Regions from separate parts of the Candidatus Flexifilum breve genome, predicted to be linked through region 2. Evidence: riboswitches for the same ligand, from Rfam matches in the RefSeq annotation. Region 2 holds a riboswitch; each other region holds the start of a gene.
What was found. Region 2 has a riboswitch for S-adenosylmethionine ahead of metK (methionine adenosyltransferase). Riboswitches for the same ligand answer to the same signal wherever they lie in the genome.
Positions count from the first base shown of each region.

Region 1 (4,283 bases), on a different contig from region 2:
CCCAAGTCATTACAATCGGGGCGTATCCATTGAAATGAGGTGCCGTATGTTGAGCGTGCTTGAGTGCATGAACTGTCATCATCAATACCCCGTCGACCAAGTCATCTACACCTGTTCGACTTGCGGCGGCTTGCTCGATCTCAAGCACGACATGGATTGGCTGCGTAAAACTGTCACTCGCGAGTTGTTCGATTCCCGCCTCGGGACGCTCGACTTTCCGTATAACAGCGGCGTGTGGCGCTACAAAGAAATGATTTACCCGGACGTTGACCCTGCCCTGATCGTCAGCCGCCCGGAAGGCAACACGAACCTCTACCCGTCACCGCGCCTATCCAAATGGGTCGGCGTGGAGAAGCTGTACCTGAAGCATGAAGGCGAAAACCCGACCGGATCGTTCAAAGATCGCGGCATGACGGGCGGCTTGACGCAGGCGCAGGTGCTCGGTATGAAAAAGGTGGCGTGCGCCTCGACGGGCAACACCTCGGCGTCGCTGGCGGCGTACGCGGCGTGGAGCGGTATTCAGGGAATCGTGCTGTTCCAGAACAAGCAGATCGCGCTCGGCAAACTGTCGCAAGCGGTCGCGTATGGCGCGACGTGCATCCGCATTGCCGCCGACTTCGACCGCAACCTCGAACTCGTGCGCGAAATCTCAGAAAAGCTCGGCATTTATGTGCTCAACTCGGTCAATCCGTTCCGCCTTGAGGGGCAGAAGTCGATCATGATCGAGACGATCCAGCAGTTGCGCTGGCAGGTTCCCGACTGGATCGTCGTGCCCGGCGGCAATCTCGGCAACAGTTCGGCGTTTGGCAAGGGTCTGCGCGAAATGTATGAGATCGGCCTGATCGACCGCCTGCCGTCGCTGGCGATCATTCAGGCGGAAGGCGCGAATCCGCTGTACCGCGCCTACCAGAACGGTTTCACTGACTATCAACCGATGGAAGCGGATACCATCGCCACGGCGATCAAGATTGGCAACCCGGTCAACTACCCCAAGGCCGTGCGCGCGCTCCAGTGGACGGAAGGCGTGGTCGAACAGGTCACCGACCAGCAGATCATGGATGCCAAGGCGCTGATCGACGCGCAGGGTATCGGCTGCGAACCCGCGTCGGCGTGTTCACTGGCGGGCGTCAAGAAGCTGGTCGAAAATGGGGTAATCAAGCCGCATGAGACGGTGGTCGGCATCCTGACGGGTCACGTGCTGAAAGACCCGGACGCGACGATTGCGTATCATGAAGGGCTGCTGGACGACATCGAGTCGGCGTTCCCGAACCGGGTGTTCGCGGCCAAGCCGACGGTCGAGTCACTGGCGGAAGTCATCAACGACGCGAACTTAACGCCAGCATAAAAGCAAGAAACGCCAAGATTAAACGCAAAGGCGCGAAGACGCAGAGACGCAAAGGAGTTAGTAGAACAATTCCTTTGCGTCTTCGTGTCCTTGCGTCTTTGCGACGAGTCTTGTGCTTGTTACTGGCGGAAGCGGACTTCCCACAGGTTCTGAATCTGCGGATATTCGTGACGGGCACGGATGCCGGACAGCGCCTGTTCCAGATCGTTGATGAGGTCGTTGGTATCTTCGATGCCGACGGCGAAGCGCACCAGATTGTCCTTGATGCCCAACGCAAGGCGTTCTTCGGTCGTCTTTTCGAAGTAGCTCATCAGCGCGGGCTGCTCGATCAGGCTTTCGACCCCGCCGAGGCTCGGCGCGATGTACGGAATGCGCATGCGGTCAATGAAATCACTGGTCGTCTTGAGGTCCCCCTTCACTTCGAAGGTCACGACGCCGCCGAACGCGTCCATCTGCGAAGCCGCGACGGTGTAATCGGGGTGCGACTTCAGGCCGGGATACCACACGCGGTCAATCGACGGGTGCGCTTCGAGGAAGCGCGCGACTTCGAGCGCCGTTTCGTTCTGCTGCTGTACGCGCACGCCCAACGTTTTGATGCCGCGATCCACCAGATACGCTGCATGCGGGTCAACCACGCCGCCGAGCACACCGCGCGCGTCACGCAGCGCCTTCATGCGGTCGCCCTGCCCCACAATCACGCCCGCCAGCACATCGTTGTGCCCCGCGAGGTACTTGGTCGCGCTGTGCAGCACAAAGTCGATGCCCCATTCCAGTGGACGCTGATTGACCGGCGTCGCAAACGTGCTGTCGATGAGCGTGAGCACACGGTGCTTCTTGCCAATCTGGGCGATGCGTTCAAGGTCGGCGATGCGGAGGTAAGGGTTGGTCGGGCTTTCGGAGATGATGATGCGGGTTTTCTTGGGGATGATGGCGGTTTCCATCGCTTCGTAGTCACCCATGTGGACGACGGTGGTTTCAATGCCAAAACGCTTGAGGAAGGTCAAACAGAATTGGCGGGTGCGGCGATAACAGTCATCGGTGATGACGATGTGCGACCCCGCCGGGAGAATGGACAGCAGCAGCGAGGTGATCGCGTTCATGCCCGAGGAATACAGCACGGCATCGTCGCCGCCATCCAGCGCCGCCAGCTTGCGTTCGACCGCGGTTACGGTCGGGTTGCCATAGCGACCGTATTCCTCACGGTCTTCGCCATCGCCCCACGTCTTACGTTCCATAAAATCGATCAGCTCTTGCGTATCGCTGAAGGTATACGTCGCTGTCTGCACGATCGGCGCGGTGAGTGAGTTGTAGGCTTTGGCGCGCTTCGTCCCGCCATGGACTGAACGTGTTTTGCTTCCCCGATTGTTACCATTGAGCATGATCGACTGTCTCCACACCATACAATAAAACCCCACCGTGGCACTCGCTCCACACGGCAGGGTTCGGGAATAAAAAGAGACTTCGGCATGAAGTCTCTTTGAGGTCGTAACCTGGGTCACCAGAAGTACGCTCTCATCTTCCAGAATAATCTGCCGGACTTAGCACCTTCCCGCACCGATAAGGCTGGTGTGGGGGTTGCCGCGAGTTCATCGAGCCGTACTCTCCCTCGCTCTGGATAAGAGTGTTGCGCTATGGGGTTTGTTAACGTACTTGGAGAGGACTATAGCATGCTTTTGGTGTGCTGGCAAGCAGGCAATTCGACCACCCGTCATTACCTATCCACAAGCGGAGGAGTCCCGCTATACTTATGAGAGCAGGATCAGATAACAGTGGTCAGGGTGGCGATGGAAGATAAGTACGTCGGCATTATGCTGATGAGCGGCGTGGATGACGGCCTGCTGCTCACCTTTGGGGATGACGCTGGGTCGCAGGACGGCGGCGATTGGACGCTGACCATCGGGCGCAAGGAAGACAACGATGTGTGCCTGCGTAACGACACCTATAGTTCGCGGTATCATGCCAAACTGCATCGGCGTGACCAGGGGTGGTGGCTGGAAGACTGCGACAGCAAAAATGGCACCTTTATCGAAGATAACGTGGATGACCAGCGCGTGACAGGCACCATCCCGTTGAGCGACGGCCAATTGTTCCGCGTCGGACGCACGTGGATGCGCATTCAGCCTGTCGAATAACCGCGATTACAGACCAAAGACAAAGACTTATGGCGACGATTGGGCTTCGAGACATTCTGATCAATGCGCGGCAAGAATCTTTCCGCATGAATCACTACTACCTCGGCGTCGAGCATCTGTTCATTGGCCTGCTGGACATTCAAAGCGGCCTGACCGGAACGCTGCTCGAAGAACAGGGGTTAACGCCGCAGTATGTGGTTGATGCGATCCGCCGTTTGACAGGCAAAGGCAACCGTCAGCGCCTGTGGGCGGGCGTGCCCGATACACCGCGCACCAAGGTCGTGTTGAGCATCGCCAACGACCTCGCGCTCGAAGCGCACCGTCCGGAAATCGACGAGCGCGATTTGCTGCTGGCGATCCTCGAAGAGAATGACAGCATCCCCGTGCGCGTGCTGCGCAAGCTCGAAATTAATCTGGAGCGGTTGCGATCCGAGGCGCGCACGCGGGCCCTCACCGACGCTCCCGCCCAGTCCTATATCAAGATCGATTTTGGGCAGGACTTCGACGGGACCTTCGCCCTTTCCGACCAGACGATTGCGCTGCTGCGGCGCATGTTCCACGGCTACAGTCAGATTCGCGTTGAGCGGCGGCTGATGGGCGGATACACAGCCGCGCTCATCCTCGTGGTGACGCCCATCGGGACGGATCGCATGGAGGACGCCGCGGTCGTGGTCAAAATCGACACGGCAGATATCGTGCTGGATGAAGCGCAGCGCTACGAGCAGCATGTTAAGAATTCACTGCCGCCGCTCACCGCGCGTCTGGAAGACAAACCGACGACGTCGGAGACGTCTGACCTCGCCGGG
Region 1 is NZ_JADJPI010000004.1:239,169-243,451, forward strand. It holds gene thrC (threonine synthase) at 47-1,345, shown strand; gene IPK17_RS01895 (trans-sulfuration enzyme family protein) at 1,465-2,724, opposite strand; SAM riboswitch class I at 2,855-2,967, opposite strand; gene IPK17_RS01900 (FHA domain-containing protein) at 3,130-3,477, shown strand; gene IPK17_RS01905 (Clp protease N-terminal domain-containing protein) at 3,507-4,283, shown strand, end outside.
Region 1: linked by a shared signal. The riboswitch ahead of IPK17_RS01895 (trans-sulfuration enzyme family protein) and the one ahead of metK (methionine adenosyltransferase) in region 2 are both predicted to bind S-adenosylmethionine.

Region 2 (4,283 bases):
CTGATTGATCGTTTCCGGCGAAGAATCGCCTTCGTACAACTGTGGGCGCAGCAGTTCGTCGAGCGCGCGAATGCCGCCGATGGCGACCAGTCCCGTCGGGATCGGTTGGTTAGCCATGGGCACCGGTTCATCATCGAGCGTGTAGCCCAAGCCGGCAGTCTCCGAGAAGCCCGGCCACGGATCGCGCGAATAATCGCTGTCCGCCATCAGGTAGATCGGCTCCCCGCTGATCGCGTCGGCGGCGAACTGGGTAGCTTCGGCAAAATTGTCGGGCAGGTTGAACAGCGCGCGGACAATCGGTTCAAACGTGAGGCGCAGGTTGTTGATCGGGTCGTGGAGCTGCGTCTCCGACACGGGGATCACGGCGCGGACATCCAGCGCGACGGGTAATTCCTCGTTGATGGGGACATCCAAATCGAGCGCGACGGGCAGTTCCAGCCCCGCGGGCAGCGATAGATTCACGCTGGCGTTGTTGAGCACGCCAACGCCGGGGAGGGTGATGGTTGCGTTCACGACCAGCGGCACGGACTGCGTCAGCACGACGACGGTTTGCGTTTCCAGCGGCACATTGAGCACGACGGGGATCGTATCGCGGACGGGGATTGTCCAGTCGATGGTGGCTTCGTCCAGCCCGACGAAACTGCTGTGCAGCCCAGTGAGCAGCGGCGAGGCGACGTTGTTCTTGATGTCGAAGATCAGCAGGAGCAGCACCACCAGCACGATGATCAGAATCAGATTGACGATGAACGAGAACAGAATCATGAAGTTTTTGATACCGCTGCCGATAGCTTTCAACGCGCGCATAATCGCCCTTACCTTCGTGAATAGTCCGCTGCTGAAACTATACACTAACCCGAGGCAGCGCGGCAATGAGAATAGGTTGACAGTGATCAGTTCACAGTTATCCGTGGCAGAAGCAAACGCGGTCGTCCGATGCGAATTAGAGATACGGGGGTTAAATGGTAGAGGCGCACCGCCGTGCGCCCCTACATCAGTTCTAGTCTTTAACGGTTCACTGAAGACTGTGAACTGTCAACTTCTCCTACAGCCCGGCTTCAGCGCGGAGGGCATCCGCCTTGTCGGTCTGTTCCCACGGCACGCTGATATCATCGCGGCCAAAGTGACCATACGCGGCGACCTGCTTGTAGATCGGGCGGCGCAGGTTCAGGTCGCGGATGATGGCGGCGGGGCGCATGTCAAAGTGCTTGCGGATGATCGCTTCGATCTGTTCATCCGGGATGACGCCCGTGCCGAAGGTTTCGACGGCCAGCGAGGTCGGCTGGGCGACGCCGATGGCGTACGACACCTGCAGTTCAAAGCGCTTGGCGATGCCCGCCGCGACGATGTTCTTGGCGATGTAGCGCGCCATGTACGCCGCGCTGCGATCGACCTTCGTCGGGTCCTTGCCGGAGAACGCGCCGCCGCCGTGACGGGCCACGCCGCCATAAGTGTCGACAATGATCTTGCGTCCGGTCAGGCCAGCGTCGCCGAGCGGGCCACCGGTGACGAAACGACCGGTCGGGTTGACGAAAATGCGCGTGTTGTCGTCCAGCAGGTGATGGGGCACGACGCGCATGATGATCTGTTCAATCACCGTCTTGCGGATTTCTTCCTGCGATACTTCCGGCGCGTGCTGGGTTGAGACGACGATGGTGTCGACACGCTTCGGCTTGCCGTAAGCATATTCGACCGTCACCTGACTCTTGGCGTCGGGACGCAGCCAGTCGATTTCACCGGACTTGCGCGCTTCGGCGAGGCGGCGGGTCAGCTTGTGCGCCAGCGAAATGGTCAGCGGCATCAGTTCCGGCGTTTCGTCGCAGGCGAAGCCGATCATCATGCCTTGATCGCCCGCGCCCGTCGCTTCGATTTCCGCATCGCTCATCTGGCCTTCGCGGGCTTCCAGCGCCTTGTCAACACCCTGCGCGATATCTGACGACTGTTCCTTAATCGAGACCATCACACCGCAGGTGTCGGCGTCAAAGCCGTACTTGCCGCGGGTGTAGCCGATGCCGCGCACGGTTTCGCGGACCAGTTCTTCAATATCGACATACGTGCTCGTGGTGATTTCACCGAAAACGAACACGATACCCGTCGTGGTGGAGCTTTCGCAAGCGACACGCGCATTCGGATCATTCGTGAGAATGGCGTCCAATACGGCATCCGAGACCTGATCGCACATCTTGTCCGGGTGGCCTTCCGACACGGACTCCGAGGTGAAGAAGTACCGTGGGGAGGACATGAAAGTCGAGCCGGCAGCCTGCTGTTGTTGTTGCACCATGAGAGTGTGAGCCTCCAATAAAAAAGACGTTTCTCCGGCAGGGAAACGTCTTCAGCTCAATCACTGATTTATCCGCTCATCTGCCAGAGGTCTTGCTCTGGACGGAATTGGCACCTACCCGGCGCTCCGGGGGTTGCCGCGAGATCAACGAGCCGTTCTCTCCCTCGCTCTTGATGAGTGCAGCCCGACATAACACATCGCAACTGCATTAGGATTCACTATAGCATTGTGTTGTGGCCTTGGCAAGTCAAAAGTGCTTGCGGCCTCTAAATAATGTGTAAAGACCAGCAGCAGACGCAGGGAATATTCAGGTTTTCTATCACATAGGTGGATGTGGGCTACTGGCTGCAGTTTAACTTATGAATAGGGGCGCGGGGAGGCTGTGCCGTCCGGGGCGACCAAAGCACGTAGGGGCGCGCGCCGCCAAACAAAACCGTTGCGGCCCCTACCGTAACCATCGAGAACGAATACCAGCGGGGGGGGGGGGTTAGCGGTGCGCGGTCGGGCGTCCCAGATGCGCCATGAATTCGCCCCGCGTGATGTGATCGGTGCGGAAGTGGCCGAGCATGGCGCTGGTGGTCATGCTCGATTCGTGCTTCTTGACGCCGCGGATCATCGAGCACATGTGCACGCCATCGGCGACGACCGCGACGCCTTGCGGATCCAGCACTTCCTGAATGAAATCGGCGATCTGCCGCGTCATGCGTTCCTGCACCTGCAGGCGATGCGCGAACATGTCCACGATGCGCGGAATCTTCGACAGCCCGACGACTTTGTCGCGCGGGATGTAGGCGACATGAACCACCCCATAGAAGGGCAGCATGTGATGTTCGCACAGACTGTTGAATTCGATGTCGCGGACGATCACCATATCGTCGTAGTCGACATCAAAGAGCGCGCCGTTCAGCAGTTTGGCCGGGTCAGTTCGGTAGCCGTCCAAGAGTTCCTCGTACATGCGCGCGACGCGGTTGGGGGTCTTGAGCAGCCCTTCGCGGCTGGGGTCTTCGCCCACCGCTTCCAGAATCTTGACCATCGACGTTTCAATCTTGTCGTGATCCACAGGCGGCAATCCTAACTCAAAGGCTTGCATAAATTCGGGTGATTGCATTTTGTCGTGCATTACGGTAAGCATATCACCATCATCATGTCTGTGGAAGCGATTCATGTCGCTCAGCAGCTTATCCATTTGACCACCATTCCATTACAGCTTCAGTCCTAGTCACAGCGAATACAGAGTAAAACGGTGACTTAAGAAGGACATGAATTTCAGTCAGGTTTAAGCAAACGTTCACTATTTTGGCGAATGCGGTAGAATTAGGCGGCTTTTGTTTGCGAGGATACTCTATGAACTTGATCGATTATGGGCGCATTCTTCTCCGTCGAGGCTGGATCATGATCCTGCTGGCCATCCTCACCGCGGCCAGCGCGTACCTTATCAGCCGCCAGCAGACGCCCGTCTACCGTTCGACCCAACTGGTGTTGATTCAGCCGGCGCGGACCGACCTCGGCCTGACCGAAGCCCTGATCCGTTTGATGCAGTCCTACCGCGTGTATTTGAGCAGTACCGACCGCGCGCAGCAGGTGATTGACTCCCTTGACCTCGACATGACCCCCGGCGATCTGCTGGGCGCGGCGACTTTCACCGCCGACAGCAACCGCTTCACGATGCAGATCGATATCGACCTGCCGGATGGCGATATGGCCAACGATATCGCCTATGAATGGGGCAGTTTGCTCGTGCAGTACCGCAACCGGGAAAACCAGACCGTGCAGCAGTCGGATCGCATCACGGCGCTGCTGGTGGATCGCCCGCAGTATGGTCTGCTGCGTCCCAACGTCCCGATCAATACGGCGGCGGGCGGGCTGATCGGCTTTGGGCTCGGCGCGGTGATCGTATTCGTGCTGGAATATCTCGAAAGTGCCATTGTGCGCCGCCGCGATGATATCGAACGCTCGCTCGGCTTGCCTGTCTTATCCACCATCCCGGAGTAAACTGACTTGGCGA
Region 2 is NZ_JADJPI010000037.1:244,950-249,232, forward strand. It holds gene IPK17_RS32025 (hypothetical protein) at 1-804, opposite strand, end outside; gene metK (methionine adenosyltransferase) at 1,043-2,278, opposite strand; SAM riboswitch class I at 2,352-2,458, opposite strand; gene folE (GTP cyclohydrolase I FolE) at 2,766-3,464, opposite strand; gene IPK17_RS32040 (YveK family protein) at 3,623-4,270, shown strand; gene IPK17_RS32045 (CpsD/CapB family tyrosine-protein kinase) at 4,277-4,283, shown strand, end outside.

Region 3 (4,283 bases), on a different contig from region 2:
ACCGCCGCACGCGATGATCTTGCTCGCGCCAAGCGCGATCAATTCTTCGAGATACCCCGCGGCCAGCGGCGCGCCCACGCCGGGATGCGCCACCGCCACCCGCCGACCATCCTGCTCGATCACGTACACCGGATTGCTGCCCATTTCGCTGCGCAGCACCAGCACTTGCTCAGCTTCAGCACAGGCCGCCGCGATCACTTCCTGAAAGAAGCACAGGACACAGTATTCCGGCATGCGCTCGTGCCGCCGCAGCAGCTTGTGCGGCTCGATCATCGCGTTGGGATTGCTGTCGTATTCGAGAATCGGATACATGTTCGTCATTGACGCTTTAGCCTTGCAGCTTCTTGAACTCGCTTAACTGATGGGTGTGCGTTTCCATGTCTTCACTCATCGCATCCAACCACCCGCCATACCCCTTAATGCCGCCCGCCTGCTGCGCTGTGAGGGATTCCGCGCGGCTGATGGTGCGCGCGATCAAATCGCGAAACTCACTGAGCGTGCCCGGCCAATCCAAATGTGCCCGCGCCTCGACTGACTGCGCGTTGAATGTATCGAAGTCGTACTCAATCGGTTCGACATTCCCCGCTGCGAACAGGTCATAGCGGCGGTGCAGTTCGACCAGCCACCCGGCTTCGTGCGCGATGATCTGCTTGGGCGACCACCAGCCGCACGCCTCCGACTTTTCGGCCAATTCCGGCGTGTAGGTGTCGGTCACCGCCAACATGTCGCCGCTCACCTTGCGAAATTGCTGGAGCGCGGTCTGGAACTTCTCAAAGGTGTTCACGGGAGGCATCGATCCATCACTTTCTACTCAAATCACGCTTCATTTTCGGGTTTGGAAGTGTTGGGGCGCGCGTGCAGCAGCTTGCCCGGCACCCGCGTTTGCGCCATTTGCTGCACGATCAGCGCCTGAATCTCGTCGAGTTGATCCTGAATATCGCGAATTTCCAGCTCCGCCTTGATGTTCACGCTGTATTCGATGTCGTCGCGAATCTTGTCGCGCGCCGCCTGCCGGTTCTGGCTGATCAACACGAACAGCGAGAGGAAGATCGCTTCCAGTGAGACGATCATCGTCAGCAGGCCGAATGGGAACGGATCAAACGGTTCCAGACCGGGGATGATGTGCATATTCAGCACCATCCACACGGCGAACCACACAAAGTTGAAGTAGACGAAGCGAATATCACCAGCGACCATCGTCAGAAAATCAGAGAGGCGTTCGCCAATCGTCGGCTTGATGACCTCTTCCATCTCTTCGTTGACGTTGCGGGCGACGACGCGGTTGCGCACCAAGACATCGGTCTCGCGGATGCGCTTGCCGAGCATGGCGATCATGTCGAGCGCGGCAGCGGGGTGGGCGCGCACCAGCATGAGCAAGTCGTTCCGGTCAATGACCAGCACCATCGTCTGATCGATGGCGCGCGCGCTCGTGCTGCGGCTCGCGTTGTCGAGCAGCGACAGTTCCCCGAAGATTTCGCCTTTTTCCATGTAGCTGATGGTGACGCGCTCGTGGCTGCGGTCGCGGATGAAGATTTCCACACGGCCCCGCTGCACAATGAACATTGTGCCGCCGGGTTCACCCGCCGTGAAAATCACCTGACCGGGCATGAACGTCATTTGCTCAAGCTGCTGCGCCAGCGCTTCTAGTTCTTGATCGTCCAGCAGTTCGAAGAGTGGAACTTCGCGAAGTAAATTGAGGTCAATGTTCTGCATAGCGCCTTCCCCCAAAAAACAAAAACGCCTCAGGCAGTCAAGACACAGAGGCGCGGGATAGACAGAAATTGCTCATCTTCCAGACCCATGTCTGACGGACTTAGCACCTTCCCGACGCTTCAGGGGTTGCCGCGAGATCAGTGAGCCGTGTCTCTCCCTCGCCTCTTGATGAGATGTTCAATTGAACTTCGAAAATGCATTGTAATCTATCCTGAGATCAGCGTCAAGCGCCGCACAATGCGCTATACTGGAAGTAATGAACGGAGAGGAGTCGGTCATGAAACGTCATACAATCATCGCCGTTTTTCCATCGCGTGGTTCGTTGATTGACGCCGTCGAGCGCGTGAAAGCGCTGGACTATCTGAAGATTAAACACTCTGCGGTCATCGTGAAAGCCGACGACGGCGAAACGGTCGTCCTCGAAGACGACATCAGCGTGAGCGAAGGCAGCATCGCGGGCGGTACGCTCGGGTCGCTCATGGGGGCGCTCGGCATCGCCGGCTTAGGCGCATTCCTGCTGCCGGGCGTTGGCCCGATCATCGCCATCGGCGCGGGCGCGCTGCTCGGCGGCTTGATCGGCGGGGCGACGGGCGGCCTCACCGCCAGCCTGATTGATCTCGGCATCAAAGATGACCAGTTGGACGAATTAGCGGGGCATTTGAGCGCGGGCCGCGTCGCTATGGTGCTCGACGCCGAAGCTGAAGTCGATGTGCTCGGACGTTTGCAGCAAGACCTGCAGCCCTTCGAAGCTGAAATCACCACGCCCTAACCTCCGGGGATGGGAGGCTCTGCCCATCCCTGATCCCCGCAATCCCATGCGGCATTTGTGACACCTGTCACCATGAGATTGGAAGAATTCATTGTTGTAGTATCCAGAGTTGATGTATTCTCAACAGGTACGATCTGGTTGGCAAGGGAATAAACGATGTCGTCTGAACTGGTAGTGGCGATCTTTCCGTCGCGCACCACCCTCACTAAAGCCCTCGATCACCTCATGGGCATCAAGGATCTCCACATTGAGCACGCGGCGATTGTCGCCAAGGCGAACAGTGGGGAGGTCATTTTTCTCGACGATGACATCGGGCCGGATGAAGGCGGAATCACGGGCGGCACACTCGGCGCGGCGATTGCGGCGCTCGGCGTCGCGCAGTTGGGCGCGCTGGCCATCCCCGGCGTCGGGGCGCTGATCGCGGTCGGCGCGGCGGCGCTGGTGGGCGGTCTGCTCGGCAACGTCACCGGGCGCTTAGCCGCCAACCTCGTGGATTCAGGCTTCAAGCCGGATCACGATCATGTGAGTTCACTCTCCGGTCGCCTCGAAGCGGGTCATCCCGCGCTCATTCTGGAGGTCGCCAACGCGCACGCCATCCTCGACCGCCTCAAAGCCGAACTTCAGCCCTACCGCGCCGAACTCGTCGATCAACTGCGCGCCGTCGCGGCGGCGTAAACCGCTTAACGTTTGCACACATGCTTGTAGGGGCGCACGGCCGTGCGCCCCTACGGTAATCCCCACGAAAATCACTGATTGCACCCCGCTTCACACCACCCGTCTATCATTCATCTCCACCCGCCCAAAACGCCGCGGGATCAGGGTATAATCGCTGTAATTCAGTTGATCAGAGGATGAATCCCGATGGCGATCCCCGAAATTCACGCGGAACATGTGAATCACCACAGTGAAGAGCGTAACCCCGGACTGCCGCTCGATCTTGGGTGGGTGCGGAGCGTGCGCGTCAACACCAGCGCCGCCGAGCGCCGCGCCGCGACGCTGGGGACGCGCCGTTCGGTCAAGAAGGACACGCAGGCGGCGTGGCTGCTGCGCGCGATCACCTGCATTGACCTGACCACCCTTTCCGGCGACGACACCCCCGGCAATGTGCTGCGCCTGTGCGCGAAAGCTCGCCAGCCCGTGCGGCAGGACATGCTCGAAGCGCTTGGCGTCGCCGATCTTGGCATCACAACGGGCGCGGTGTGCGTGTATCACAGCCGCGTCGCCGATGCGGTCAAGGCGCTGGAGGGCACGAGCATCCCGGTCGCCGCTGTCTCGACTGGGTTCCCGGCGGGGCAAAGCTCGTTCCGCACGCGCCTCACCGAAATTCAGGACTCGGTCGCGGCGGGCGCTCAAGAGATCGACATCGTGATCAGCCGCGAGCATGTGCTGACGGGTAACTGGGAAGCGCTCTACGACGAGGTGCAGCAGTTCCGCGCGGCGTGCGGCGACGCGCACATGAAATCGATCCTGGCGACGGGCGAACTCGGCACGCTGCGGCATGTCGCGCAGGCCAGTCTCGTCTGCATGATGGCAGGATCGGACTTCATCAAGACCTCGACGGGCAAAGAACCCGTCAACGCGACGCTCGAAGTCAGCCTGATCATGACGCGCATGATCCGCGAGTATCTCGACCGCACGGGCGTGAAGGTCGGCTTTAAGCCCGCGGGCGGCATCCGCACGGCCAAGCACGCCATGAACTGGCAAATTCTCATGAAAGAGGAGCTCGGCGACGATTGGCTGTTCCCGAACCTGTTCCGCTTCGGCGCGAGCGCGCTGCTCACCGACATCGAACGCCAGCTTT
Region 3 is NZ_JADJPI010000015.1:3,156-7,438, forward strand. It holds gene IPK17_RS14345 (nucleoside phosphorylase) at 1-321, opposite strand, end outside; gene IPK17_RS14350 (hypothetical protein) at 329-793, opposite strand; gene IPK17_RS14355 (DUF1003 domain-containing protein) at 817-1,713, opposite strand; SAM riboswitch class I at 1,783-1,888, opposite strand; gene IPK17_RS14360 (hypothetical protein) at 1,991-2,482, shown strand; gene IPK17_RS14365 (hypothetical protein) at 2,639-3,157, shown strand; gene deoC (deoxyribose-phosphate aldolase) at 3,344-4,283, shown strand, end outside.
Region 3: linked by a shared signal. The riboswitch ahead of IPK17_RS14355 (DUF1003 domain-containing protein) and the one ahead of metK (methionine adenosyltransferase) in region 2 are both predicted to bind S-adenosylmethionine.